Regions from separate parts of the Sporosarcina thermotolerans genome, predicted to be linked through region 1. Evidence: riboswitches for the same ligand, from Rfam matches in the RefSeq annotation. Region 1 holds a riboswitch; the other holds the start of a gene.
What was found. Region 1 has a riboswitch for lysine ahead of dapA (4-hydroxy-tetrahydrodipicolinate synthase). Riboswitches for the same ligand answer to the same signal wherever they lie in the genome.
Positions count from the first base shown of each region.

Region 2: linked by a shared signal. The riboswitch ahead of ACFPZG_RS14830 (Na+/H+ antiporter NhaC family protein) and the one ahead of dapA (4-hydroxy-tetrahydrodipicolinate synthase) in region 1 are both predicted to bind lysine.

Region 1 is NZ_JBHSRM010000008.1:29,692-44,946, forward strand. Features, by position in the region: gene ACFPZG_RS04840 (class I SAM-dependent methyltransferase) at 61-978, shown strand; gene dapA (4-hydroxy-tetrahydrodipicolinate synthase) at 1,050-1,937, opposite strand; lysine riboswitch at 2,065-2,243, opposite strand; gene ACFPZG_RS04850 (hypothetical protein) at 2,486-2,791, shown strand; gene ACFPZG_RS04855 (hypothetical protein) at 2,987-3,133, shown strand; gene ACFPZG_RS04860 (universal stress protein) at 3,156-3,602, opposite strand; gene ald (alanine dehydrogenase) at 3,866-4,978, shown strand; gene ACFPZG_RS04870 (M24 family metallopeptidase) at 5,013-6,110, opposite strand; gene ACFPZG_RS04875 (metal-dependent hydrolase) at 6,213-6,893, shown strand; gene ACFPZG_RS04880 (DRTGG domain-containing protein) at 7,035-8,342, shown strand; gene ACFPZG_RS04885 (YtpI family protein) at 8,493-8,813, opposite strand; gene ACFPZG_RS04890 (DHH family phosphoesterase) at 8,905-9,846, shown strand; gene ACFPZG_RS04895 (DNA polymerase III subunit alpha) at 9,866-12,934, shown strand; gene ACFPZG_RS04900 (FadR/GntR family transcriptional regulator) at 13,140-13,790, shown strand; gene accD (acetyl-CoA carboxylase, carboxyltransferase subunit beta) at 13,787-14,656, shown strand; gene ACFPZG_RS04910 (acetyl-CoA carboxylase carboxyltransferase subunit alpha) at 14,649-15,255, shown strand, end outside.
Region 2 is NZ_JBHSRM010000018.1:37,642-52,896, reverse strand. Features, by position in the region: gene sufU (Fe-S cluster assembly sulfur transfer protein SufU) at 1-128, shown strand, start outside; gene sufB (Fe-S cluster assembly protein SufB) at 202-1,599, shown strand; gene ACFPZG_RS14855 (2,3-butanediol dehydrogenase) at 1,831-2,880, shown strand; gene ACFPZG_RS14850 (DUF72 domain-containing protein) at 3,264-4,124, shown strand; gene ACFPZG_RS14845 (sulfite exporter TauE/SafE family protein) at 4,127-4,951, shown strand; gene ACFPZG_RS14840 (bifunctional metallophosphatase/5'-nucleotidase) at 4,955-6,361, shown strand; gene yunB (sporulation protein YunB) at 6,413-7,228, shown strand; lysine riboswitch at 7,284-7,459, shown strand; gene ACFPZG_RS14830 (Na+/H+ antiporter NhaC family protein) at 7,714-9,297, shown strand; gene ACFPZG_RS14825 (sodium-dependent transporter) at 9,505-11,046, shown strand; gene ACFPZG_RS14820 (MetS family NSS transporter small subunit) at 11,059-11,166, shown strand; gene ACFPZG_RS14815 (YutD family protein) at 11,394-11,696, shown strand; gene ACFPZG_RS14810 (DUF86 domain-containing protein) at 11,801-12,247, shown strand; gene ACFPZG_RS14805 (TIGR01457 family HAD-type hydrolase) at 12,247-13,026, shown strand; gene ACFPZG_RS14800 (YuzB family protein) at 13,174-13,410, opposite strand; gene ACFPZG_RS14795 (NAD(P)/FAD-dependent oxidoreductase) at 13,552-14,616, shown strand; gene ACFPZG_RS14790 (YuzD family protein) at 14,816-15,151, opposite strand.

The sequences.
Region 1 (15,255 bases):
TCGGAAACGGGTGGGCTTTTAACAGCAATATATTTTTGAGAATTGATAAGAGGGATAAAAATGGTAACAAATACTGAACATATCTTTAAGTTTTTAGACGAGTTTGCTACTTCCAATAAGGAAAATCTTTATTTAGAGTCCATAATTGAGGCGTGCAATCAATGGTTATCTGGCGAAGTTATGCCAAGGTTAAATGCGTCAGTTACAAAGGAAGAAATTCGTAGAGGCATTCAGCTCGCGGTTTTAAAAGGAATGAAGGAGCACGCGCAACCGAATCATCAGATGACGCCTGACGCGATTGGCATGCTGATCGGGCACTTTGCAAGTCGACTGATGGATAAAAAAGATCAAGTGACATTATTAGATCCCGCTGCGGGCACAGGAAATCTCTTGTTTACTGTTATGAATGCGATGGGTGAGAAAACGGTAGCTACATCCGTAGAAATCGATGAGCTATTAGTAAGACTTTCAGCGGTTTCCTCAAATTTACTTGAACAGCCTGTACAGTTTTTTGTACAGGATGCGTTGCGTCCATTAATGGTTGACCCGGTTGATTTAGTTGTTTGTGATCTACCAGTTGGGTTTTATCCTGATGATGACAATGCACTCAATTTTGAAATGATGCCAGCCGAAGGACATGCTTATTCGCATCATCTATTCATCGAACAATCCATGAATCATTTGAAGGGTGGGGGATATGGCATTTTCCTTGTCCCGGCTTCCCTATTTGAATCGGACCAATCATCCTTGCTTCACCGATATGTGAAAAAGAATGCACTGGTACGTGCGGTTATTCAACTGCCGGAGTCATTATTTAGAAGTACGGTTCATGAGAAAAGCATCCTTGTGCTTCAGAAGCCTGAAGCGAACATGAAAGGCACACCTGATGTCCTTTTAACGAAAGTACCGACTATGTCGGATAAACATGCAATGGCATCATTCTTGCGTAAGATTGATGAATGGGTCGATGAACAATAAAAGTAAGTACAAAAAAAGCGACATGCTGTTCCTATTCGGAATGGCATGTCGCTTTTTTAATTAAACTTGAATTAATAAATAATTACTTCTTCGTTAACAGTCAAGGCTTTTTGTACGATAAGCAGTTGTTCGTCATTCAATGGAATCATAGGTAAGCGGACTCCGCCGACGGAGACCCCTGTTAAATTCAACGCGGCTTTTACACCGGATGGGTTTGGTGCGACGAAAAGAGCTTTCATCATTGGCAACAGTCTGCGATGTTCTTTTGCGGCCTGTTGAATATCGCCAAGTTTAAAGTTTCGAATCATAGATTGCATTTCGTTTCCTATTATATGTGATGAGACGGAAACAACACCTACCCCACCAATAGACAAAACTGGAATTGTTAAAGCATCATCGCCGCTATACAGTGAAAAACCGACAGGCGTCCGGTCGATGACCTCGGACATCGCGTCTAAATTACCGTTAGCTTCTTTGAGGGCCACGATATTTGGAATTGCCGATAGGCGGACGATTGTGTCTACCGTGATGTTGACGACACTGCGTCCAGGAATATTGTAAAGCATTACTGGTAGGGAAGTGGCTTCTGCAATTGTCTTAAAGTGCTGATATAAGCCTTCTTGACAAGGATTATTATAATAAGCTGCGACAAGCATTACTGCATCTACACCAATATTTTCTGCTTGAATAGTCAGCTCCACGGATTCTCTTGTGTTGTTTGAACCAGTACCGGCAATAACCGGAACCCTTCCGGCAACGACATCTACAGTAAACTTGAATAACGTAATTTTTTCTTCTGTCGTCAATGTAGGTGATTCACCTGTAGTACCAGCCACTACTAAAGCGTCAGTTCCGTTCGCAAGTAAATGATTGATCAAGTTTCTTGTTGCAGGGAAGTCAATTTCCCCATGCTCGTTAAAAGGTGTCACCATAGCTGTTACAATTTGTCCGAAATTCATAATCTCCACGTCCTATCATTTATTTTTTAAAAAATAAATAGAGGGTGGAGGGCGGTTTGTTGATGAACGCAAAAAGCAACAACGAGGGCTCGTTGTTGCTTTGAAATAATAAATAAATTATTTCTCTGCATAAGATAGCCCTCCATATAGTTTCCTATATGACAATCCTGGACTTATTCAACCCAGAACCAGCTTCAAGAAGAATGAGATTCTCTCCACTTCGGCAAATTCCCCTTTCCACACTCATCACAGGATCTCATTATCCTCCGAATGTGTACTGATGGTCTTTGCGCCTCTATCCTTACTTCAAAACTTTCGAAATAAGTAAGTATTAAATTACTAAAACCTTAACCCTTATTGATAATAAATGCAAGCAAAAGTTATTAGATTGGACTAAAGTAATGTATATTATTAAAAATAGTCTGCAAAAATGGTGATTTCCGCTTTGGGAGGACGCTTCAATCATCAGAAATATCAATGGAATAAAATAGAGAAAAATTAGAAGTTCATGTATTCTTTTCCTTATAGAACCATCGGGGTTTGTAATAATGATTGGAATGAATTTATTCCCTATCCTTTTGCTCTATGGGTTGCCAAGTTCCGTACTATCCGATTTTGTCACTAAAAAATTAAAGGGGATAGGAAGAGTGGGAGCTGCATTAGTAATTCATTTAATTCTTGCTACTGCATTTATCATGATTATACATAGAAATGAAGAGGGTTGGGAACCAATGAAATTTCTTTTATTGCTCTCTCTTCTATCTTCTTTCCTTTTTTGGAGTGTTGATGAGTTACTTAAGATTTATAAGGCCAAACAAATTCGTATGAAGAATGGTGATTTGAAAATTCATTAGAAAAATCATTTTGATGATAGTGCATTCGTAATCGATGGTGCAGATTGCAATGTTTCATAAAGTAGTTCAATTGAAATTGGGAGAGGGAATTTATGAAGTTTCTAAGTTCTGTCTTTTTTGCGCTTGAAGTATAGAAACAAACACTTAGTTGATTGGAGCGGAAGACGGCCGACTCCGGGAGGATCAGCGGGACAGGTGAAACAACCAATGGAAGCGAAGCGAACGGGTTGGTTCACCGCACGCCCTCCGGAAAGCGTGCCGTCTGGAGCGCAAATCAACAGTACCCATAGCATAATTGATAAAAGGGCTGTCACAGACAATCAGTTTTTACTGACTATCTAGACAGCCCTTTCTGCAATATGTTTTATTCTTCAGGTGTTCTTACAACAAGCACATCACATGAAGAGGATCGTACGATGTTTTCAGATACGCTACCAATCAAGAAGCGTTCGACTTTGTTTAGTCCAGTTGCTCCGCAGATAATAAGGTCAGCCTCGACTTTTTTTGAAATGTCACGGGAAATCATTGTTTTAGGGGAGCCATATTCTACAATGATGTTCACATTTTGCAAACCTGCAGTTTCAGCTTCTTGCTTATATTCATTAAGTAATTCTTCGGCAAATTTCTGTGCCCGTTCGGCGATGGAACGATCGTATGCCTCTACAGCCGCATATGAACGTGTGTCGATGATATTCACCAAATTCAGTGTAGCATTGTTCCGCTCTGCTATGCCAACTGCTTTTTTGAAAGCCCATTTAGATTCCTTGGATCCATCAACAGCCACAATAATTTGGTCATATTTTAGTACCATGTTCTTCACTCCATCCTGTAGATTTTACTTACATATTAATTATATTCTACAAAAATCACAAAAACCCTTCCAATTTCCTGACAAATTCGACGAAATTGTCACAGTGGGGAAAGTGTATTCACTTAATATAAATCTGAAAATTCGATTGTATAATTAAAATGCGGCAATCTAATAACAAATCTGATAGAATTGATTGTACATTGGTCCTTTCATATTATGTGTCGAATCGGCCAACTTATTATCAATATTTAGGGGGATTGGAAATGCGCATAGGTGTTCCAAAAGAAATCAAGAATAATGAAAATCGGGTTGCAATGACGCCTGCTGGGGCTTTCAATTTGAAATCTGCAGGACATGAGGTGTTGATCGAAACAGGAGCGGGTCTTGGATCGAGCTTCACTGATGAAGATTATGTCAATGCAGGCGCGGAAATTGTCGAGACGGCAGGTGAAGCTTGGGAAGCGGATATGGTCATGAAAGTTAAGGAACCGCTTGCATCTGAGTATGGTTATTTCCGCGAAGGGCTTATTTTATTCACATATCTACATCTTGCTCCTGAATTGGAATTGACTAAAGCATTACTTGATAATAAAGTAATTGGAATCGCTTACGAAACTGTACAAGTCAATAATTCTTTGCCATTATTAGCTCCTATGAGTGAAGTGGCTGGAAGAATGGCTACTCAAATCGGTGCGCAATACCTTGAGAAAATCAATGGGGGTAAAGGAATCCTTCTGTCAGGTGTTCCTGGAGTATCACGCGGTAAAGTAACTGTAATTGGTGGGGGACAAGCGGGTACAAATGCCGCTAAAATTGCAGTTGGGATGGGTGCACAAGTAACTGTCTTGGATTTATCAGTTGATCGTCTTCGCCAATTAGATGAAATGTTCGGAAACGACATCCAGACTCTTGTTTCCAATCCATTCAATATTGCCGAATCAGTCAAGGAATCTGATCTTGTTATAGGATGTGTATTAGTTCCGGGTGCAAAGGCTCCGAAATTGGTTTCTGAAGAAATGGTTAAATCGATGAAGCCGGGCTCTGTACTTGTCGATATCGCTATCGACCAAGGTGGAATCTTTGAAACATCCGACCGTGTAACTACTCACGACAATCCAACGTATGAGAAGCATGGAATCGTCCATTATGCTGTCTCAAATATGCCAGGTGCTGTTCCACGCACGTCAACAATGGCATTGACAAACGTAACGGTGCCATATGCATTGCAAATTGCAAATAAGGGATATAAGCAAGCGTGCTTGGATAACCCTGCCTTGCAAAAGGGGATCAATACATTGGAAGGCCATGTCACATACAAAGCTGTTGCTGAAGCGCAAGGCATTGAGTATGTGCCTGCAGAAACTTTATTGGGGTAATGAAAACGCTGTCCGGAAAACCGGACAGCATTTTTTATGCTTCTATGATTTTTAATTCTTTAGGGAACTTAGTTAAAACTTCAACTCCGTCAGCTGTGACGACGACATCATCTTCAATACGCACACCTGTGATTTCTGGATTATAAATTCCTGGTTCTATCGTAAAGACCATGCCCTCTTGAAGTTCAAGATCATTTGTCCCGGTGATGGATGGGAATTCATGTACAGAAATGCCGAGTCCATGCCCGAGGCGGTGGGTGAAGTACTCACCATATCCGGCTTCCGTTATGACATCTCTAGCAACCTTGTCCAATTCACGTGCCTTCACTCCAGGACGGACTAAATCGATTGCCGCCTGTTCGGCTTTTCTAACTGTTTCATAAATCTCACGCTGTTTTTCGGATGGCTCTCCAAATGCCACTGTTCTTGTAATGTCGGAGCAATATCCTTCATAAACAACACCGAGGTCAAATAGAATGAAATCGCCTTTTTGGATTTTCCGGGAACCTGGTTTGCCATGAGGAGATGCAGTTTTTGGACCAGACAATACCATCGTATCGAATGACATCTTTTCTGCGCCTTTTCCCTTCATTTCAAACTCGATTGCCATAAGGATTTCGAGTTCTGTTTTTCCTTCAGCAATCTCCTTACAACCTACTTCTATTGCATAATCAGCTAATTCTGCCGCCTTTCGCAGCTTTATAAGCTCGTCTTCGCTTTTTATATTTCTTAAGGAATTCAACTTTTCATCAATACGGGAAATTGTTACACCTTCGAAGAGCTCTTCCATTCGTTCCATTCGCTCAACTGTCAAATGAGATTTTTCGATAGCGATTTTCTCTAACGAAACATTTCTCTTCCGTGCGGCTGCAGCAAGTACTTCCCAAGCATCTTCCGTATCTTGGTGTCCGACGGCTTCAAAATTCCAACCGGAAGCCTTCAAATCAGGCACTTCCATTAATGGGCAGATGACGAATGGTTCAGCTTCCTTGAATACCATTACGCCTAAAAGTCTTTCATGTGGTTCACTTTTAAAACCGGATACATAGAAAACATTGTCTGGAGTTGTAATGAGCGCTGCATCTAAATTTTCATCTTGCAAGAATTGCTGAATGTCCTGAATTTTATTCATATTGACCCTCCTCTTTGGATAATTTTATCATACCAAAAAAGAGGGTTTTGTGTTTGATTATCGAAACAAGTAAGTATGAACGTATATGGAGGGGGATTTTAAATGAAGATTTCTTATCATGGACATTCTGTCGTGAAGATTGAAACGGCGGGAAAGACGATATTAATAGACCCATTCATCACGGGAAATGAATTGACTGACCTAAAGGCATCCGATCAGACGCCTGATGTTATTTTGCTAACGCACGGACATAATGACCATGTTGGAGATACGATTGAAATTGCTAAAAGATACAACCCGTTAATCGTAGCTCCTAATGAACTTGCCGTTTACCTCGGTTGGCAGGGACTCAATACTCATGGCATGAATATTGGTGGAATGAATGAGTTTGAGTTCGGGAGCGTTAAATTAACGCAGGCATTCCATAGTTCTTCTTACACAACGGATGAAAATGAAATCATCTATACGGGAATGCCTTCAGGGATCTTATTTACCGCAGAAGGAAAAACGGTTTACCATGCCGGAGATACTTCGCTATTTGGTGATATGGCTTTAATAGGGAAGCGTCAGACAATCGACGTAGCATTCCTTCCGATTGGGGATAATTTCACAATGGGACCTGAAGACGCTGCGGTCGCTGTAGAACTGTTGAATCCCAAACTTGTTGTGCCAATTCATTACAATACATTCCCTCCAATCAGGCAAAATCCGCAACAATTTAAAAATCTTGTATCAACTCACGAAGTGAACATCATGCAGGCTGGAGACTCAATAGAAATTTGAATATTGACCGATTCGAACAGTGGAATTATGTTCTGAATCGGTTTTTCAATTAATTCGAAATCTAACAATGCCTTGGTAAACGCTATTCTTTTTGATATATGATAAAATGGGAATAGGTAAATAGAGAAAAAAGGTGAAAAGATGTCGACTAAACATGAATTGATCTTACGTTATATCGAAGGGTTAGCGGTCGGCGAAAAAATTTCCGTCCGGCAAGTTGCAAAGGCCTTGTCAGTTAGTGAAGGCACAGCATATCGGGCAATTAAGGAAGCTGAAAACCAAAAGCTCGTCAATACGATTGAGCGAGTGGGAACAATACGTATTGAAAAGAAAAAGAAGGAGAATATTGAGCGACTGACTTATGCTGAAGTCGTCAATATTGTTGATGGGGTAGTTTTAGGAGGTCGTGATGGACTTCATAAAACACTAACCAAATTTGTCATTGGAGCCATGAAACTTGAGGATATGAGACGATACATAGACGCGGGCAGCTTACTGATTGTCGGAAACAGGCTAAGGGCACATGAGCTTGCATTAAGCGCAGGTGCAGCTGTCCTAGTCACAGGAGGTTTCGATGTTGCCGATGAAGCAAAAAAGCTAGCAAATGAATTGAATTTACCTATCATCTCATCCAGCTATGATTCATTTACGGTTGCGACTATGTTGAACCGGGCGATTTACGACCAATTAATAGAAAAGGAAATCCTGCTTGTAGAAGACATTGTGACACCCCTTGAGAAAACAATCACTTTCTTCCCGAAGGACAATGTCGGTTATTTTAACGAAGTGAACCGTAAAACGGCACATTCCGGGTATCCGGTCATAGAAAAGAACGGTAGGCTGATTGGAATTGTTACATCACGGGATGCAGTAGGAAAGAATGAAACGGATCTGATTGAAAAAGTGATGACCCAACATCCAATAACAGTAAGTGGTAAAACAAGTGTTGCATCCGCTGGTCATAGCATGATTTGGGAGGGCATCGATTTAATGCCGGTAGTGAGTGATACTAACATTTTAGAAGGTATCATTAGTCGGCAAGATGTACTGAAGGCATTGCAAATGACGCAAAGGCAACCACAACAGGGCGAGAAAATAGATGATATCGTTAAAGGACAGATGAAAGCGGTGCCGGATCACCCGCAGAATGTCGAATTCTCTGTTGTCCCTCAAATGACAAATCAATTTGGATCATTATCCTATGGGGCATTGACGACGCTTTTGACAGACGTTGGCAACCGGGCGATTAAAATGCGTAAGCGCGGTGAAAGTGTACCTGAAAACATGACAATCTACTTCATTAAACACGTACAGCTTGGAAGTGTAGTCACCGTTGAACCAAGAATCCTCCAGATGAGCCGTAGGTTCGTTAAAGTGGACTTCGACCTTTTCTCAGATTCGGAACTCATTGCCAAAGCGATGGTCATGTATCAGTTGTTTGAGAGATAACGACAAAAGCGGAGGGTGGCGGTTAGCTGCGACAGGCATAAGGCAGATCTGCGAAAAGGCGCCCTTTGCCTTACAGCAGAGCTGACTTATGACCCGAGCAGCTGCCACCTGGAGCTAGACGAAAAACAAAAAAAACTGATGCAATGTGCATCAGTTTTCGTTCAACCTTGTCTCTTCGTCAACATACTGCTTATAATGCTTTGTTGCTTTCGTATTGAAATAGATGATGTATGCACCAAAGGCGATGAATAACCCGGAAACCAAATAGGTGACAATGCCTTGAAAAAGAATAAGCTGGTTTATGCCAAAGAAAAGCAGAAGTCCGCCTAAGAAAGATCCAGCTTTACTCGCAAACATTTTTTTACGGATTGGAAATACATAACTTGTCCTAAATTGACGAGTTTTAAAATAAAAATAGAAAACACCAGATGCTACGATGAAAAAGACTAAAAAGAAATTTATTGTTTTCATAAAAAGGCCTCCATCAAAGAACTTCTTCCATTGTAGCGGCTTTATTTTGGGATTGCGACTAAAAATCATTGAAACGTGGAGGAAACTGAAATTGAAAAGACAAATCATCGACACAATTGAGAAATATGACAAGATCATTATCCATCGACATGTCAGACCGGATCCAGATGCATATGGATCTCAGGTAGGGTTAAAGGAATTGATAAAAACAAACTATCCTACTAAACAAGTATATGCATCGGGAACGCATGATGAAATGCTTTCTTATTTAGCTACTCAGGATGTAGTAACTGCATCCGACTATGATAACGCACTTGTGATTATTACAGATACTGGGAACACTGAGCGGATTGATGCGGAGAATTACTTGAATGGCGCTTTTATACTGAAAATAGATCATCATCCTAATGTCGATCCGTATGGTGATCTGAGATGGGTTGATACAGAATCCAGTTCTACTTCTGAAATGATTTATCTCTTATTCGAAGAAGGACAGGAGCATTACGGCTGGAAGATGTCTGATGATTGCGCGCGCTTACTCTATGCAGGGATTGTAGGGGATACTGGTCGCTTTCTCTTCCCAAGTGCAACAGTAAGAACTTTTGAAATTGCAAGCAGCCTTATTAAATATGATTTCGATCGAACTCGTCTTTTTGCTGAAATGTACGAAGAAGATCGTAGACTGCTTCATTTGAAAGGGTATATGTATCAAAATTTTACAATCGATGAAAATGGCTCGGCTTTCATTAAAATCGATAAGTCGATATTAAAGGAATTTAATGTAACTGCTAGCGAAACCTCTCAGCTTGTCGGGGCCCTTGGCGATGTAAAAGGAATATGTGCCTGGGTGATTTTTGTTGAAGAAGATGATCAAATTCGAGTGCGTTTACGTTCGAAAGGCCCTGTGATCAACAAGTTAGCGGCTGAGTATGACGGCGGAGGACATCCTTTGGCTTCAGGAGCATCTGTTTACACATGGGAAAAAGCAGATGAGATCATTGCCAAATTGAAAGTATTATGCACGGTGAAATAACGGGTCGGAGGGGTTGAAATTGGTTCTTGTCTATCCACAAATTGTAACCGGCGCCGATCTATTGCGCGGAATTATAAAACTCGACCACTTAGCCCCCCTTCTGAAAAGGAGAGGGGCTAAATCCGTAGGAATCGTCAATTCAAAAATGTACGGAGTACGTTCATTTTATAATGTAATGAAGAAATACGATATCCACCCGGTTATCGGTCTATCGATCCGTCTTGATATTACTGAAGGAAAGGATGTGCTCCTCTTCGCCTATGCAAAGGATGATAAGGGATATGGCAACTTACTTAAAATCAGTAGTGCTATGGCGACAAGGGAACAGGAGACGCTGCCATTAAAATGGCTGCAAGCTTACAGTGAGGGCTGTGTCCTTATTTGCCCTTTGACCGATAAATCATGGGAAGAGTGGCGGCTAACCGACACCATTGAAAAAATAGGAAATGCTTGCCAAACGGTTTACATCGGAGTTTCCAGACCAGGCGGTGTAAGACATCCTTCCGAGGAAGAGATTCAAAGAATTAGTGAGGCGAACGGAATAGAGATAACAGCCTTCCATGAGTCAAGATATCTTATGGAAGAGGATGCGTTCGCATTTGAAGTCGCCACTGCCATTCGATCCGGATATAAGTTAAATGACCCTTCTCGACCCAAAATCGAAGTTTACGATGCTTTTCTTCCTGAAGAAGAACAATTTCAGAACTGGTTTTCAGATCAGCCTGAATGGCTTGAAAATATGTCAGGTATAATGCTGTCCTGCAATGCGGAATTACCGCCGAGTCAATTTCAGATGCCTGCTTTTCCGGTTCCAGTAGGTGAAACCTCAGCTACGCTATTAAAGGAACATTGTGAGGAAGGGTTGGTAAGACGACTTGGTTCCGTAACCCCGACCTATTTTGAAAGAATACAATATGAGCTAAAAATAATAGAATCCATGGGGTTCTCCGATTATTTTTTAATCGTAGAGGACTTCATGCGTTTCTCGAGAGAACAGGGTATTCTTACAGGACCAGGAAGGGGTTCTTCCGCGGGGTCACTTGTCGCTTATTCACTCGGTATTACAGACGTAGATCCTATCAAATACGGACTTATCTTTGAGCGTTTCCTGAACCCGGGAAGAATTACAATGCCCGATATCGATATCGATTTTGCAGATAATCGACGCTCTGAAGTTATTGAGTATGTTGCCAAAAAGTATGGGAAATCACATGTAGCTCAAATCATTACGTTCGGCACTTTGTCGGCTAAATCTGTTGCTCGAAATGTTGCCCGGGTATTCGATTTTAGTAATGAAGAAATGGGATTTCTGTCAAAACAAATACAAGAAGGTCATAGCAGAAAACTGGAAGACTCTGTTAAACACTCAAAGGCGCTTCAGGATTGGATTGCTTTGGACCCTATCCGAAACAAATGGTACCAAGCAGCGAGGGCTTTGGAAGGATTGCCAAGAAATGCCTCAACGCACGCGGCAGGCGTCATTCTTTCCCCAGTCCCACTTGTGGAAACAGTTCCCCTACAAAACGGGACAGACGATATTTACTTAACGCAATGGGCCATGGGAGACGTTGAAGAAGTCGGCTTATTGAAAATGGACTTTCTTGGGTTACGGAACCTAACATTGATGGATCGTATCAAATCCATGATTGAGCATGACAAAGAAGTCGTGTTGAATTTCGAAGAAATACCTTTAAATGATCAGAAGACTTTTGAGTTGTTCAGGGAAGGGGATATGACAGGGGTATTCCAGTTCGAATCAGACGGAATGAGAGACGCCTTAAGACTTATTAAACCTGACGAATTCAGTGATATCTATGCCATAAATGCATTATATCGTCCGGGTCCGATGGAAAACATTCCTCTATACAGCAGAAGGAAAAATAATAATGAAAAAGTCCATTATATTCACCCTCAGCTTGAACCGATTTTGAAAGAGACGGAAGGCATCATCGTCTATCAGGAGCAAATCATGCAAATAGCCGTGCGAATTGCAGGATTTTCAATGGCTGAAGCGGATCTTTTGCGAAGGGCAGTAAGTAAGAAGAAAAGAGAAATATTGCGACAAGAAAGGGAGCATTTTGTTAAGAGTGCAGTAAACAATAACTTCCCAGAAAAATCGGCGAGTGAAATCTATGATTTGATCGTTAAATTTGCGGATTATGGATTCCCGAAAAGCCATGCCGTGGCGTATTCCTTGATCTCCTACCAATTAGCCTTCATCAAAGCGAATGAACCTGCATATTTTTACGCAGCTCTCTTATCGTTAGCGACGGGCAACCAAGATAAAATAATGGAATACATCCATGAAATAAGGAGTAAAGGGATTACAATTCTGCCGCCATCAATCCAAAAAAGTAAATTTTCACATATCGTTGAAAATGGTTCGATTCGTGTTGGACTTGGCGCCATTAAGGGCGTGACCCCTTCATTTTATAACGTTGTAAAGTCAGCGCGAACAAAGGTTGGTTGGAAATCATTATTCGATTTTTCTGCTGCCATCGGCGGAACAAATTTCACGGAAAAAGCTATTATTCCATTAATAAAAGCAGGTGCACTTGATGAATTTAGAGAAAACAGATCTGTTCTGTTAGCATCTATCGAAGCTGCCCGGAATCATGCAATGTTTATCGGTTCCGAAGGGGAAGATGACTTACTCCATGACGTCATTTATTCCATAGCAAAACCGAAATACACCCCAGGTGGAACAATGCCCAGATTCGCTATGTTGGAATACGAACGGGAAGTGTTGGGTTTCTATTTATCTGAACATCCAGCATTGGAAATGAAAAAGAATTTAGGCGGCAATATCATTGACCTTGTAGATGTCCCTAATGTTAGGGAACGTAGCATATTGAAAGTCGCCGGCTTAATTCGCGAAATCAAACGCATACGCACCAAGAAAGGTGAAGCAATGGCTTTCCTAACTCTACAAGACGAAACTGGCGAACTATCCTGCACACTATTTCCTAAGCAATACGCTGTAAGCAATGTTCACCTACAAGAACTCGCAATGGTACAACTTGAAGGAACGATGGAAAAACGCAACGGCCAAACCCAGTTGATCGTTCAAAAAGTTAATAAAATTTAATTTCAGGGGTAAACAGGTGAAGGAATGCAAATGCTATCCTTTACCTGTTTTATTATTTTTGCTGGACATAATTATGGGCTAACCAGTATTTCCGATATTTTTCCTTAAAATCGCTTTACGCAACTCCCATTTTTCTGTATGCTATTAGACATGAGTGGTCAGACCACTTTTCGGAAGATGAATTACCTAAAGGGGCGGGGCCCGAATGCAAAATACAAAACCATCATCTAAGATGTTTCTTGACATAGTTGGAGAACTAAGGCTCATGATTAAGGCAGAAGGTATAGAAATTGGTGATAAATTACCGTCTGAACGTGTACTGGCGGAACGTCTACAAGTAGGAAGATCAACAATCCGCGAAGCACTTCGAAGCCTTGAGTTATTAGGACTAATTGAAACACGCCGTGGAGAAGGTACATTTTTGGGGGATTTCAAAAAACATCAGCTTGTTGAGGTTTTATCTACATTCATTATGCAACAGCCTGATTCTGCCAAAGATGCAAGAGAAACTCGCATTATCCACGAGAAGGCTGCAATCCAATCTATTTGTAAAGACCCACAAAAACAACAGCTCCCGGTTTGGAAAAGCCTATTAGTAAGGTTGGAAGAAGAAGGTTCCATATTAAGAGAAGATATTGTCCGGGAAATGATTGTAGCAACGGACAACCGCTTATCATTGAAAATCTGGTTTCTATTGAAGCAATATAGCAGAGTGCCTTATGGAAAAATGACAGAAACGAATGAAAGCCAAATTATGAATGCATTGCTTGAAAACTTGCTTGGTGGGCACGTTTTCGAAGCATTGGAATCTTACGAAAAATGGATAGAAAAAATTGAGGGGGAAGAATTACTATGATCCGAGATCTTTTTACAAAACATAAAAAGAAGCAAGCGATAACGATACCTTCAGCAGAAGCGAAAAATGATGTGCCTGAAGGGATTATGACCAAATGTCCGGAATGTAAAGAAATCATATTGACTAAAGATCTTTTGAAAACTGCAAAGGTTTGTCAGAAATGTGGTCATCATTTTAAGATGACTGCATGGGAGCGGGTGGAATGCTTATTTGACGAGGACACCTTTGAGTCAATGGATAATCATTTGAAGACGGAGAATCCATTGAATTTTCCATCTTATATGGAAAAAGTGGCATCTGATAAAGAGCAGACTGGATTGAATGAAGCTGTATTGACCGGAACTGGAAAAATTGGTGGAAGTAAGGTTGCGGTTGCCATTATGGATTCCCATTTCCGCATGGGTTCTATGGGTTCTGTTGTTGGTGAAAAAATAACTCGTGCAGTTGAACATGCAACTGAATCAGGTCTTCCTGTCATTATCTTTTCAGCAAGTGGCGGTGCAAGGATGCAGGAAGGTATCTTATCGTTAATGCAGATGGCAAAAACAAGTGTGGCACTGAAACGCCATTCCGAAAAAGGTTTATTATATATTTCCGTGATGACATATCCGACAACTGGTGGTGTTTCGGCAAGCTTTGCATCTGTTGGGGATATTAATATTGCCGAACCAAAAGCTTTGATTGGTTTTGCCGGTAGACGTGTTATTGAACAGACTGTTAGGGAAAAGTTGCCGAATGATTTCCAAACAGCGGAATTCCAATTGAACCATGGTCAACTGGACGCTGTCGTTCATAGGGAAGATATGAAAGAGACTCTTTCCAAAATCATTCGACTTCATGTTAGGGAGGAAAATGCACATGAGTAAGACACTAACGTTTGAAGAACCAATCATTAAACTTCGTGAGAAAATTAAAGAATTAGAGGAATTTACAAATTCGTCTGAGGTTGATTTATCAACAGAAATTGAAAACCTTAAAGTGCGATTAAAGAATCTTGAAGAAGAAATTTATGAAAATATGGATCCGTGGGATCGTGTACAGGTTGCAAGACATCCAGAACGTCCTACATCGCTCGATTACATTAGTGATTTATTCGAAGATTTCATGGAGTTTCATGGGGATCGGGTATTCGGAGATGATGCTGCGATTGTGGGCGGGATTGGTTTTTTTGAAAATCAACCAGTTACCATTATTGGCCAACAGCGTGGTAGGGATACAAAGGAAAACCTAAAAAGGAACTTTGGTATGCCACATCCTGATGGGTACAGAAAGGCATTACGCTTAATGAAACAGGCTGAGAAATTCGGTCGACCAATCATATGCTTAATCGATACAAAAGGAGCATATCCAGGAAAAGCTGCTGAGGAACGTGGGCAAAGTGAAGCCATTGCCCGAAATCTTGTTGAGATGGCGGGACTTAAAGTGCCTGTTATTTCAATCGTAATTGGTGAAGGAGCAAGTGGTG
Region 2 (15,255 bases), on a different contig from region 1:
ATGATTCGATGGATCTTGGCGATATCGAGGCACTTTCTGGTGTCGCTAAATTCCCTGCACGCATCAAATGTGCAACGCTCGCATGGAAGGCAATGGAAAAAGGGGTCACGGAAGAATCCGAACAATGATTCTGAAATCGATTGTCGGTTAATGCAAAGCGATTTGGCCGGGTAAGACAAATGTAAGAACGGAGGAATAATGATGGCTAAAAAAATGCCTGAAATTGGTGATTACAAATATGGTTTCCATGATAAGGACGTATCTGTTTTCCGTTCGGAACGTGGTTTGACACGTGAAATTGTTGAAGAAATCTCGAACATGAAAGAAGAGCCTCAATGGATGTTGGACTACCGTCTAAAATCCCTTGAAATCTTCTACAGCAAACCGATGCCTCAATGGGGCGGAGATTTAGGTTCATTGAACTTCGATGAGATCACATATTACGTAAAACCTTCCGAAGCGACAGAGCGTTCGTGGGATGAAGTGCCTGAAGAAATCAAGCGCACTTTTGACAAATTGGGTATTCCTGAAGCTGAGCAAAAATATCTCGCTGGTGTTTCTGCACAGTACGAATCCGAAGTTGTTTACCACAACATGAAAGAAGAACTCACAGACATGGGAATCGTCTTTAAAGATACAGACTCAGCATTACGTGAAAACGAGGAGCTGTTCAAAAAGTATTGGGGAACTGTCATTCCGAATACAGACAATAAGTTTGCTGCGTTGAACTCTGCAGTTTGGTCTGGAGGTTCATTCATCTATGTACCACCTGGCGTCAAATTGGACACACCGCTTCAAGCTTACTTCCGTATCAACTCGGAAAACATGGGTCAATTCGAACGTACGCTAATCGTTGTTGACGAAGGCGCAAGCGTTCACTATGTTGAGGGATGTACAGCACCAGTTTACACGACGAACTCCCTTCATAGTGCAGTCGTTGAAATCATCATCAAAAAAGATGCTTACTGCCGTTACACTACGATTCAAAACTGGGCAAACAACGTCTATAACCTTGTTACGAAACGTGCGGTTTGTGAAGCGAATGCTACAATGGAATGGATTGACGGTAACATCGGTTCGAAATTGACGATGAAATATCCGGCTTGTATCCTTAAAGGCGAAGGCGCACGTGGAATGACATTGTCCATCGCGCTTGCTGGTAAAGGACAACATCAGGACGCTGGTGCGAAAATGATGCACTTGGCACCGAATACTTCATCAACAATTGTTTCGAAGTCAATCTCTCAACATGGTGGTAAAGTAACATACCGTGGTATCGTTCACTTCGGCCGCCGCGCAGATGGTGCACGTGCAAACATCGAGTGTGACACGCTGATCATGGATAAATTGTCGACATCTGACACAATCCCATACAACGAAATCCTGAATGATAACATTTCACTCGAGCACGAAGCGAAAGTTTCGAAAGTATCGGAAGAGCAGCTCTTCTACTTGATGAGCCGTGGAATTCCTGAGCTTGAAGCTACTGAAATGATCGTCATGGGCTTCATCGAGCCATTCACAAAAGAATTGCCAATGGAATACGCAGTAGAGATGAACCGCCTTATCAAGTTCGAAATGGAAGGTTCTATCGGATAATAAAGAAACAATCAAACCGCCTCATTGCAGGCGGTTTTTTTATTTACATACTGTTAAAATTTCATAATAGCTTCCATAAAATAGACTACTTTCCTAAAATCATATTCTTTGTATTGTTATAGATTAATTGATATAATTATCTTGAATTAAAGATATTTTAATTCGGTTCTTCAATTTCTATTTTAGAAACATCGCAGTAGATTTTTCACCAAAAAATAGGAGGTATGAAGTATGAAAGCAGCAGTATGGTATGGCGAGAAAGATATCCGTGTGGAAGAACGTGAACTGAAACCCTTGCAAGACAATGAGGTGACAGTGCGCGTAGCATGGGCAGGTATTTGTGGTTCAGATTTACATGAATATCAAGAGGGCCCGGTGTTTATTCCGGTTAATGAACCTCATCAATTAACAGGACAACAAGCACCCCTCACAATGGGGCATGAATTTGCTGGTGTTGTCGAAAAGGTAGGGAAAGACGTAACTTCGGTCAAAGTAGGAGATCGTGTTGCTGTAAACCCAATGTACACATTTGGTAATAAACATGAAGATGTGGATGCATATGATGGCTTCCAATTTATCGGTTTAGGGTCAGACGGTGGTTTTGCTACATATGTAAACGCAGGTGAAAGCTTTATTTATAAATTGCCAGAAGGAATGACGTTGCAAGATGGTGCATTAGTTGAACCTACGGCAGTAGCTGTACAAGCAGTTAAAGAAGGTAATATGCAATTCGGGGATACAGTAGCAGTATTTGGTGCTGGCCCGATTGGATTGTTGACAATTATTGCGGCTAAAGCAGCGGGTGCAAGTAAGATCTTCGCATTCGATCTATCTGAAGACCGCTTGCAAAAAGCTAAAGAACTTGGCGCAACACATGTTTTCAATTCAGGACAAGTTGATCCTGTACAAGCTATTAAAGACGTTGTACCTGATGGCGTGGATGTGTCCTTCGAAGTTGCCGGTGTTGCACCGACATTCAAACAAGCAATCGACGCAACACGTGCTCGCGGTACAATGGTGATCGTATCGATCTTTGCTCGTCCGATTGAATGGAATCCAATGCAGTTGACGAACACGGGTGTTAAAGTGACATCAACCATTGCTTATACGCCAACTACATTTCAACAAACAGTTGACTTAATCGGTACAGGGCAGTTGAATCCACATGGCGTTATCACTTCTGAAATTGAGTTGGAAGATATCGTTGATAAAGGCTTCGAAGCTCTGACGAATGATAAAACGCAAGCAAAGATTTTAGTGAAATTAAGCGGAGAAATGTAATACTCTCCATTATGAGGCAGCCAACTTTGGCTGCCTTTTTGTTTGATCAAAGTAGTATGTCCCGCGCCCAAGAAAGCATGCCCCGCGCCCAAGAACTCGTGCCCCGCGCCTAAGAAAGCATGGCCCGCGCCCAAGAACTCGTGCCCCGCGCCCAAGAAAGCATGCCCCGCGCCTAAGAAAGCATGGCCCGCGCCCAAGAACTCGTGCCCCGCGCCCAAGAAAGCATGCCCCGCGCCCAAGAAGGCGTGCCCCGCGCTCAAGTAAACCCCCCACACGCTCAAAGCATTCCCCCTCTACAAAACCATGATGCAAAATGGCAGATTCGCGCCTAAGACATATGATATGATGAAAATATTCATCTGCGAAAGGAAAAGAGGGATTATATGATACAAGTCGGTTTAACAGGATGGGGCGACCATCCGGACGTTTACTCGCCGACCTCCAAGAAAAGTGAAAAACTGATTGATTATAGCTCCCATTTTCCAATCGTTGAGTTAGACGCATCTTTTTACGCCATTCAACCCGAGCGTAATATCCGTAAATGGATTGATGAAACTCCCGATGACTTTCAATTCATCGTAAAAGCGTATCAAGGGATGACGGGGCATCAACGGGGAAGACTGCCATACGCCAATCCTGAAGAAATGTTCAAGCAGTTCAAGCTTTCCATCAATCCGATGAGGGCTTCTAAAAAGCTTGCTATGATTCTCGTACAATTTCCACCTTGGTTTGATTGCATAAGAGAAAATGTAAACCAAATCAGATACATTCGAACCCAATTGGAAGGGTACGACGTGGCAATCGAGTTCCGCCATCAATCATGGTACGTGCCATCCATGCAGGAAAAGACGCTTGACTTTCTTAAAGAGCTTAATTTCATTCATTCCGTTTGTGATGAGCCGCAATCAGGAATTGGCAGTATTCCTCTTGTTGCAGAAACAACTCGCAACGATAAAGTGCTTATCCGCCTGCATGGAAGAAATGTAAATGGCTGGCGCAACACGACAGGAGATAATGAGGCTTGGCGCAAAGTCCGGTATCTCTATAATTATTCAGATAGTGAATTGGATGAAATCCGTCAGGCAGTCAATAAATTAAAGAATGAAGCGAAGAATGTATTTGTCGTCTTCAATAATAATTCTGGTGGCCATGCAGCTGAGAACGCCAAACGTTTTCAAAAAATGATGGGCATTGATTTCCAAGCACTTACACCTAAGCAGCTTGACTTTTTTGAGGAGGAATAAGTATGGCGTATGTATTGTTGGCTATTATTGGTGCGATATCGGGCATAATGGGTTCGATTGTCGGGCTTGGGGGCGGTACGATTCTCGTTCCGTTGACATTATTAGTTGGTATTAACCTTGGTTGGATTCCAGGCATCACTCCGCAAAGCGTAGTCGGGATCTCGGTTATTATGATGATATTCAACGGCCTTTCTTCAACCCTTTCGCATATGAAAGGGAAGACGGTCGACTTCCGGACGGGATGGATCTTTTTCGCTGGTTCTATACCAGGTTTAATAATCGGGGCGTTTGTGAATAAAGGAATTAATTTGCAATCATTTAATCTATACTTCGGCATTTTGCTTATAGTCCTTTCCATCCTGTTGCTATCCCGTAAATATTTGAAACCGATCAAATGGTTTGTAGAACACGGCAAACCGATTACGTTTATCGATAAGAATGGAGATTCTCATGTGTATGGGTATCCAATCTGGTTTGCCCTAATCCTAACATTTATCATCGGTTTCGCTTCTGGCCTATTCGGCATTGGTGGAGGAACGATGATTGTACCTGCACTGATTCTATTGTTTTTATTCCCGCCACATGTTGCAGTGGGGACGTCAATGTTCATCGTATTCCTATCAGCGATCGCGAACTCCGCCACCCATATTTCCTTAGGGCATGTCCCTTGGCTCTATGCTCTTCCGGTCATACCGGGCGCTTATATCGGCGGAATGATTGGAACGAAGTTAAATAAGAAGATGAATTCAGATACATTAGTTCTCGTTTTAAGGATCATGCTATTGTTATTCGGAATAAGATCGATTATTGAAGGAATTTGGGGATAAACAATGCAAAACTCTTTGGAGACAATTCATATTTATCATACGAATGATGTCCACAGCCATTTCGATAGTTGGCCTCAAATTAGTAGATTTCTCCGGTCTGCGAGGGAAAAGCATGAAGCGGAGAATGAAGCTTATTATCTATTTGATATTGGTGACCATGTTGACCGTTCCCATCCTTTCACGGAAGGAACGATTGGCAAAGGGAATATTGCTTTATTGAACCATGCGGGATACGATGCAGTGACAATTGGTAACAATGAAGGGATTACGATGTCAAAAAAGGCATTAACCAATCTTTATGAAGGCGCGGATTTTGACGTAATCCTATGCAATTTGAAGGAAACGGATGGTTCGACTCCAAAATGGTTGGAGCCTTATCATATTTATGAAACTGAAAAAGGTATCCGAATTGGAGTTATAGGTGCTACAGCGATGTATTCGGAATTCTATCGGCGCCTTGGCTGGCAGATTGATGAGCCCAGACAATCAGTTCGGAAGATTGTACATCAAATCCAAGATGAAACGGATGTCATCATCTGCTTATCCCATTTAGGGGTATATGAGGATAGATTGTTAGCTGAAGAGTGCGAACAAATTGATATCATATTAGGGGCGCACACCCATCATTTATTTATGGAAGGCGAGCTTGTGAATGAAACGCTACTCGCGGCAACTGGAAAATTTGCGGAATATGTAGGCCATATTACAATATCCTTGGACGAATCTAAATGCGTCATTGGAAAAAAGGCAGAAGTCATTCATGTCAATAAGATGGAGCGACGACAAGAGGATATAAAAGACGTCAATGCGTTGATCAATGCTGGAAACGAGGCGATGGAGGAAAAGGTGTTTTACAATGCCGAACCTCTAAAACAGCAGTTACTCAAAGCAAGCTCCCTTTCATCATTTTTTGGCAGAGCAATGATTGAATATACGGATGCGGATTGCGCCATGTTCAATGCGGGTATTTTTTTAAGTAGCCTTGAAAAGGGATGGGTGACGAAGCGCAAGTTGCATTCAATGCTACCCCATCCGATCAATCCGTGTGTAATCACACTTGACGGAAGTGAAGTACTTGAGATTTACAACCTTGCCCAAAACGCAGATTGGCCAAAGATGGAAATTAAGGGCCTTGGTTTCCGAGGTACTCTTATGGGGAAGATGATTTTTGAAAGATTATACAAAAACAACGAAGGTGAACTCTTTGCTGGCAATAGGCAAGTAGTCTCCGGCGAAACATACAAGCTTGCAACCCTTGATATGTTCACGTTTGGTTTCTTCTTTCCGTCATTGCAACAAGCAGAAAAGGAATATTATATGCCAGAGTTGATCCGAGATCTTGTAAGCTGGTATGGAAAGCAGAAAGCGTCAGATAAATTGAGCATGACGGACCATCAAAATGAATCTTAGTCAAGCATGAACGGCCCCTAAACTGCATAATATCATGTAGGAGGGGTCGTTTTGAGATTTTATGGGCAAGCGCCTCACAAATACTATAGGAGAAATCGTCACCGAACTCCACAACATCGTGGTGGTCCACGGCGGAAACGCAGATGGTTTCCGATTATTTTGCCGGCAATTGTACTCACTATCGTCCTCTTTGTTTACTACGTCAATTCAAAGCTCACTCCGATTTATACTTTATATGCGGAAACTCAAACTGAAAGAATAGCTGCACATGTCATAACACAGGCTATCAAATCACGTTCAACAGTTATCTATGATACGAATGAAATCATACAAAATGTTCCAACTGAATCTTCTGGAATGGTGACGAATACATTGAATACCGAAATCATCAGAAGAACAATGGCCGAAATACAAGGGTTAATCGAGTCCCATTTAGAAATGGCGGAAAACGGAAATTTGGAAATGCTGCCACTCAGTGAAGATATCGAATACGACCCCGATAAGATGGAGAAAGATGGTGGAGTAGTATTCTTTGTTCCGTTAGGTCAGGCATTGGATATGCCAATGCTTGGAAACTTCGGACCAAAAATTCCGATCAAGTTTCATGTCATTGGAGAGGTTCAGACAGATGTAGAGACATTAGTTACAGAATTTGGCATTAATAACGCAATCGTCGAAGTGAATGTATTAGTAACGGTAAATGTCCAAATCATAGTCCCATTGGCTACTCAAAGAACTGTAGTGCAGCAAAGGATTCCAGTGGCAATCGGATTGCTTCAAAGTCCTATCCCGCAAATCTATAACGGTGGAAGCGGAAATCCCCCACAAATAGAGATTCCTTTCCCAGGTAAGGGAGGAGGCCAATAAAAAGTCCTTGAAAAGATCTCGTCAAGCTGTTAAGCTTGTAAAACAAGAGGAACACCGATTGGGTAGAGGCTGCAAGACTTATTAGTAACGGACGTTAGATTGGCATCAATGACCGCCCGTGAAAGGAAGTTTTGCCGAAGTAGAAACTGGATTGCCGATCCACTTCTGCTGGGGTCATTTCGAATAGGAATGGCACTGTCATGCGAAATTGCATGATGAGCTACAGATCGTACGTTAGATAAAACATCTTAGATTATCTTTCAAACGAATCGTAGAATAAGCCGGCGCCTTTCACACTTTCAAAGTGTATATAGGCTGTCGGTTTTTTTTACTTTAGCTCGGGGCGCTAACTACAAAAGTCATAAATTGGTTATGCTATACGGCATAGAGCGCCGTTAAACAGTTTCACCATAGACTTACGTGTGCGCCCTTCGCTTTTGCTCGTTACCTTGTTCTTCAATTCAAAAAAATTGGAGGAAGTTAGTATGATAGGCACTTGGGTTTCAATTTTACCGCCACTCGTGGCAATTATTATGGTATTGGTTACAAAAAGGGTTCTTATATCACTTGGGTCGGGAATTTTGACGGCAGCATTATTAGTAGCAAGTTTTACACCGATTGAGACGTTAAAAAATCTTTGGACAGCCATGATTGTTTCATTTTGGGCAGATGGTGAATTGAATACCTATAATATTTATATAATGGTATTCATTCTGCTACTTGGGATCATTACAGCACTTGTCAGTTTGTCTGGAGGAAGCAGGGCGTTCGCTGAATGGGCAACACGCCGCATTAAAACGCGACGAGGCGCAAAGCTTCTGACAGTGTTCTTAGGTATACTAATTTTTGTCGATGATTATTTTAATGCATTGGCTGTTGGCCAAATTGCACGTCCAATCACGGACCAGCATCGCATTTCACGAGCGAAGTTAGCATACTTCATCGATTCAACATCCGCTCCAATTTGCGTGATATCACCTATTTCAAGTTGGGGAGCATTCCTGATTGGCCAACTCGCTTTAATTTTTAGTACGACTGCGGCAGTTAGCTATTCGCCTTTATCTGCATTTTTAATGATGGCACCGATGAATTTCTATGTAGTTGCAACATTGGCCATGGTATTTTTCTTCGCTTGGTCGAACATTGATTTCTTTGAGATGAAAAAGCATGAAACGATTGCACAGGAATCAGGTCAATTATTTGATCCGAAAAAAGAGATTCCAGGTCAGTTGAAAGAGGATTTCCCGGTTCACTCATACGGAAGTGTTGTGGATTTGATTGCTCCAATTATTACACTTGTTGTCGTGACTTTAGGCATGATGATTTGGACTGGCTTCCGTATTGGCGGTTCCATGAGCGTTTGGACGATTTTCGAAAATACAGATGTTCCGTTGTCATTAATGACAGGCGGTATTACCGCATCTGTTTTAGCAGCAATTCTTTATTTGTCCCAAATGGGGAAAAATGAGACGGCTTCTTATGGATTGCTTGGCAAGGCATTTGTCAGCGGTATGAAAGCGATGATGCCAGCCATTCTCATTTTAATATTTGCTTGGGCATTAACTCATTTGATTGGAATTCTCGAAACAGGACTCTTTTTATCAAATGCCGTTGAACAGTCGAATGTACCAGTACATTTTCTACCAGTAATTATGTTTGTTTTAGCAGGTTTAATGGCTTTTTCGACAGGAACATCATGGGGCTCATTCGGTATCCTTTTACCGATTGCAGGAACGATTATGATCAATGCCGAGCCTGAGTTACTTCTTCCTGCATTGTCGGCTGTCCTTGCGGGTTCTGTATTCGGCGATCATTGTTCACCGATTTCAGATACGACAATTTTATCATCGACCGGAGCGGGTTCAAATCATATAGATCATGTTTCCACTCAGCTTCCATATGCACTGATTGCTGCAGGGATTTCTATAATCGGTTATTTCATCCTTGGACTTACAGGATCGGTTTGGATCGGATTAGGTACTGTTATTATCGTAACAGCCGCGTTATTCATTTTTTGGGCATCAAAACGTGGTAAATCAGACGTGAACATGACTTCTTTAACAAAGTAAAAAACAGGTGAAGGATTTTTTCCTTCACCTGTTTTTTTTGTATTCTCCAAACAAGTATAAAGCGAGTTTAACAAACATAATTTATATTACTGATTATTATAACTATTAGGATATCGCTCTAGTTCTGAGCGGTTATACTGATTTATAAGATTATAATAGTCTGAAAGTGGTAAAGATTCATAGAATACATGTGAAGGGGGATTTGTTATGGGACAGCGTTCGCAGTGGGGTACAAGGGCCGGGTTCGTGATGGCTGCGGTTGGTTCGGCTGTTGGTTTGGGAAACATCTGGCGTTTTCCTTATGTTGCGTATGAAAACGGTGGCGGGGCATTTTTCATTCCGTATTTATTTGCACTTTTAACTGCCGGTATCCCGATCTTAATCTTGGAATTCACGATAGGTCACAAGTATCGTGGTTCGGCACCTCTATCATTTTTCCGGATGAAAGGAAAAGGTGCTGAATGGTTGGGCTGGTGGGGGATTTTCGTATCATTCGTAATTTCTACGTACTATGCAGTTATCATCGCTTGGGCCGTCAAGTACACGGTTTACTCCTTCAATTTGGCGTGGGGTGATGATACAGGAGGATTCCTGTTTGGAACAGTATTGAATTTAGCCGATAATCCAGGAGATGTCGGTGGGCTCGTCCCAGGTGTACTCATTCCGTTAGTCCTTGTTTGGGCGATTGCGTTTATCATTCTTTTAGCAGGGGTAAAACGAGGAATTGAATTGGCGAATAGAATTTTCATCCCTTTGCTTGTCATTGTATTCCTGCTTGTTGTTATACGTGCTGTAACACTTGAAGGTGCGGCGCTTGGGTTGGATGCCTTCTTTAAACCGGATTTAAGCAAGTTGGCGGATTCCACGGTCTGGGTAGCAGCATATGGGCATATTTTCTTCAGTCTATCGATCGCGTTTGCTATTATGATCACGTATTCGAGCTATCTACCAAAAAAATCGGATATTACGAACAACGCTTTCATAACTGGTTTTGCAAACTCAGGATTTGAGTTATTGGCTGGTATTGGAATTTTTGCAGCGCTTGGATTCATGGCGACACAAGCAGGTGAAGCTGTTTCGGATGTTGCTTCGGCTGGTGTCGGTTTGGCATTCGTTGTGTTCCCGCAAATCATTAATGAAATGCCAGGAATGAATGGTATATTCGGGGCCTTGTTCTTCCTATCCCTTGTTCTCGCAGGGCTTACATCGCTCATTTCAATCTGTGAGACATATATCGCAGGGTTATCAGAGAAATTCAATATCTCCAGAACAAAATCAGTTTTATTTGGAGTCGGGCTTGCTGCTGTCATCTCTTTGCTTTTCGCAACGCGGGGAGGATTGTACTTCTTAGACGTAGCTGACTACTTCATCAACCAATTCGGGGTAGCTGCAATCGGCTTAGTAGAAGTAGTCCTTATCGTATGGGTCTTCAAGAAGCTTGATGTATTTGGAGAGCATGCAAATGAGATCTCCGATATACAAGTTGGAACACTTTGGAAAGTGTGCTTGAGGTTCATCACACCTGCTGTTCTTGGTTATATGATGTTCGACCTTTTACGCATCAACCTTTTCAAACAGCATAAAGATGCGGCAGGGAACGTAATTGGAAACTACGAAGGGTATTCAGATGCCTTCATCATGTCAACGGGTTGGATGGTCGCCCTATTCGCAATCGTTATGGCCGTCATCTTCACTGCACTGAAATGGAATAAAAAAACATCGGATTCAACAGACTATGACAATCGATAAGGAGGATTCAATATGAGCGGTGGAGCGATATTCATGATGGTAGTAGGAATCCTCATCATTTGGGGAGGATTAGCGGGAAGCATATTTTGGGCAGTGTCCAAATCAAGAAGCAGAGCCTAACGTTAGAGAACCGTTAATTTAATTCCTTAGAAAAGCGACCTTAAATGGTTGCTTTTCTTTTGGGTTTTTTTAGACAGGGCTGACTGAACTAGGCGAATCAATAGTTGTTGGAAGTCAGAATATATGATACATTGGCAGAAGCGATTGTTTTGATTTTAAGAATGAATGAGCTTACTTTCCTGCATATAGATTAGTTATCTGTAAAAGTTGAAATGGCGGTGATGTTGATGATAACAATCAATGAATATGAATATGAAATGGTGAAGGAATACCGTGACGGTTTCAATGAAGAAGCCTTAATTGCTAGGTATAGTGACGTGTTGTCAAAATACGATTATATTTTAGGTGACTGGGGATATGGTCAACTTCGGTTGAAAGGTTTTTTTGAGGATCGTAATTCAAAAGCGACATATGAAACGAAAATAAGTACATTGCAAGATTATATTTATGAATACTGTAATTTCGGATGTGCCTATTTTGTCTTACGGAAAGTGGGCAAGGTGAAAAATCAGCCCTCTGAACAGGAATAGGAAATCGAGCCGCCAAGTGTACACAATCGTGTATACTTGGCGGTTCATTTGTATGCACATTATGATATGATGGATTGGTAGTTTAGAATCGGGAGGGAACGAATTTGTACTTTATCGATCGCAATAAAATCAACGAAGCATTATCATACATGGAAAGCCTTTTGGAGTTATTTGAAGGGCATCAAAAATGGAATACTGACAAAGTCTATGAATTGGCTCTCCAACGCATTGCCCATACAGTGGTTGAGTCGATCATTGATGTCGGAAACTCAATGATTGACGGATTCATCATGCGGGATCCTGGTAGCTACGATGATATTATCGATATTATGGAAGACGAGAAAGTCATTACAGCTGAAATGTCCGAGCCGCTTAAAAAGGTTCTTGGACTTAGAACGATGATTGTACGTGAGTTTGTTGAAGTTGACAATGAAGAAGTTGAGACGGTATTGAATGAAACAAAAGAAGCCATTAGAGCATTCCCAGAAAAGGTCCGTTATTACTTGGAGAATGAACTCGGCCCGGTTTCAGCGTTCAGCCCTACGGAGTAATGACAAAGGATCGATATAAGGCGATTTGCCTTGACCTTGATGGAACGGTATATAGGGGGAACGAAGTAATACCAGAGACATTAGACTTTATTCATGACCTTCAAAGTAGAGGGATTGAACCTTTCTATGTTACGAATAATTCCTCCGCAACACCAAAGCAGTTCCAAATGAAACTGCTTCAACTTGGCATTGAAACGGGAACTGATTCAATAATGACATCTGCAATCGCAGCGGCGAAATATTGCAAGGTACATTTTGACGGGGCATCCGTAATGATGATCGGTGAAGAGGGGCTTCAGGCTGCACTAATGGCGGAAGGGTTTAAACTGACAACGGAAAGTCCGGACGTTGTAGTCGTCGGTATCGACCGTGGAATCACCTACGAAAAATTGGCGGAGGCCAGTTTGGCACTACGCGCTGGCGCAGAATTTATCGCAACGAATGGGGATAAAGCATTCCCGACGGAAAAAGGACTTGTCCCGGGGAATGGTTCTTTTGTTAAACTTCTTGAAACGACGACAGATAAAGTAGCTACATATGTAGGAAAGCCAGAACCGCATTTGCTTCATTTCATCCAACAAAAGGGCTTTCGAAAAGAAGAAATAATCATGATCGGTGATAATTACGGCACAGACATCCAAGCAGGCATTCGTTTCGGAATCGACACAGCCCATGTTGAGGGTGGAGTGACAAGCGCTGATGTGGTGAAGGAACAAGCCCAGCAACCGACTTACCTATTTAAGAATTTAAGTGACTGGAATAGAAGATATTCGCTATAAATTGCAAACGGGTTGGTTCACCGCACGCCCTCCGGAAAGCGTCCGGCTGGAACGCAAATCAACGGTTTTAAACTGTTCATTTTGTAATTTGAAAAGGCTGTCACAGACGGTCAGTTTTACTGACTTTCTGTACAGCCCTTTTGTGCTTTAAAACAACGGATTCTCCTCAATAAACTGATAAATTTTTTCCGTCAATTCCTCAGGCGTGTCCGCCTCAACGACTTCTCCATTAACTAAAGCGTATAAGCCTCGAGCGCATAATGTGCAATAACTAAGACAACCATATTCAAGAACATCTATATTTGGATCCTTTTCTAATGCTTCCAATGTTTTCTGTGAACCGTTTGCAAGATTACTCATGCAGAATTCTACGATCGGATTCACTGCGATCACCTCACCCTACATGGCATGCTACTCTCTTTTTCACCCGCCGTCAATTGGGATGTCTTATTGTGAAAAATCTCACAAACTGATATAATCTTAGTGAGAACATGTCGGAAAATGGTTGCTTAAAAGGAGAAAATAATGAGAAAACTTGTCTTATTAGGTGCAGGGTATGGTAATATGCGAATTTTGCTTCGTCTACTAAACAAAGAACTGCCAAGCGACGTAGAAATTACATTAGTGGACAGGACTCCATTTCACAGCTTGAAGACGGAATTCTATGCATTGGCTGCAGGGACGGTTCCAGATTCGGAAATCCGTGTTGCATTACCATCCCATGAACGACTAAATATCGTAGAAGGTGAAATTTCGGCCATTAAATTGGATGATAAGGTAATCAGCCTTGGTAATGGCGAAGAAGTTCCTTATGATGAACTTGTAATTGGTCTTGGTTGTGAAGATAATTATCATGACGTTCCTGGGGCTGCGGAATACACAAGCAGCATCCAGACAATCGGTAAGTCACGTAGCACATACAAGTTGCTTCAAGGTCTTGGAGGAGGGGCGACGGTCGGTATTGTCGGTGCTGGATTGAGCGGTATTGAACTGGCAAGTGAATTGCGCGAAAGCCGTCCAGACTTGAAGATTAAATTATTTGATCGTGGACCACGGATCTTAAAAGATTTCCCTGAAAGACTGAGCAATTATGTAAAGGATTGGTTTGACAAGCACGAAGTTGATGTTATTTCCAATTCAAACATTACGAAGGTCGAAGAAAATATCCTTTACAATCATGAAGAAAGTATTCAAGTCGACGCAGTAGTTTGGACCGCTGGAATTCAAGCAGTGTCTATTGTACGTGAATTGGATGTAGAGAAAAATAGAGGTCGCGTCGTGTTGAATCAATACCATCAAATCCCAGATTACGAAGACGTGTACGTTGTTGGAGATATTGCTGCATTGCCACACGCACCAAGTGCACAACTTGCTGAAGAACAGGCAGAACAGATTGTACGGGTACTACGCCTTGTATGGAGTAAAGAACCATTGCCGAAAGAAATGCCGGAAATCAAATTGAAGGGCTTCATGGGTTCCTTAGGAAAAAAACAAGGATTTGCCTATCTTGCGGATCGAACCGTAACAGGCCGGATAGCCCGTTTATTGAAATCAGGAGTACTCTGGATGTACAAATGGCATAATGGGTAATTCAAAAGCGTAGGGTGGCGTCTAACTGCGACAGGCATAAGGCGAAGATACGAAGTGGCGGTCTTTGCCACGTAGTATCTTTGACTTATGACCCGAGCAGTTGCCGCCCGAAGCTGGATGATAAAAGAAAAATCCCTCCCTCGAATTCATCGGGGAAGGGAATTTTTTCTCATTTACATTAAAATATTATCAATAGGAATTATGCTTGCTCCACATATCCGCGCTTTTCAAGTGCGCTAAAAACAGGTTTCAACTGAATATAGCCTTCACCAATTACTTCATCCTCGATACGTACCAGAGGGTAAAAATACTCATCATTCAATATTTGTTCGGCGATGTCTTTCTGTTCGGAATCCGCAATTTCAGATTCAATGTCAATATAATCAATGTCAAAAGGCTGTCCTGGATATTTCCTCGTAATCGCAGCTTGCAACCATTCGTATGTATCTTTTGAAGATGGTGCATTGACACAGCTAGCGCAAACGATATCTGCCCCGTAAATTTCGATTTTTACCTTTTGTTTCTGCTTTTCCATGATCATAACTCCTTCCCATTCTCGATGAGGTTTTACATTAAACCCGCTACCTATCAGTTTATCAATATTCACTAGTTTTGCAATCAGAACAAAAAACATTTATG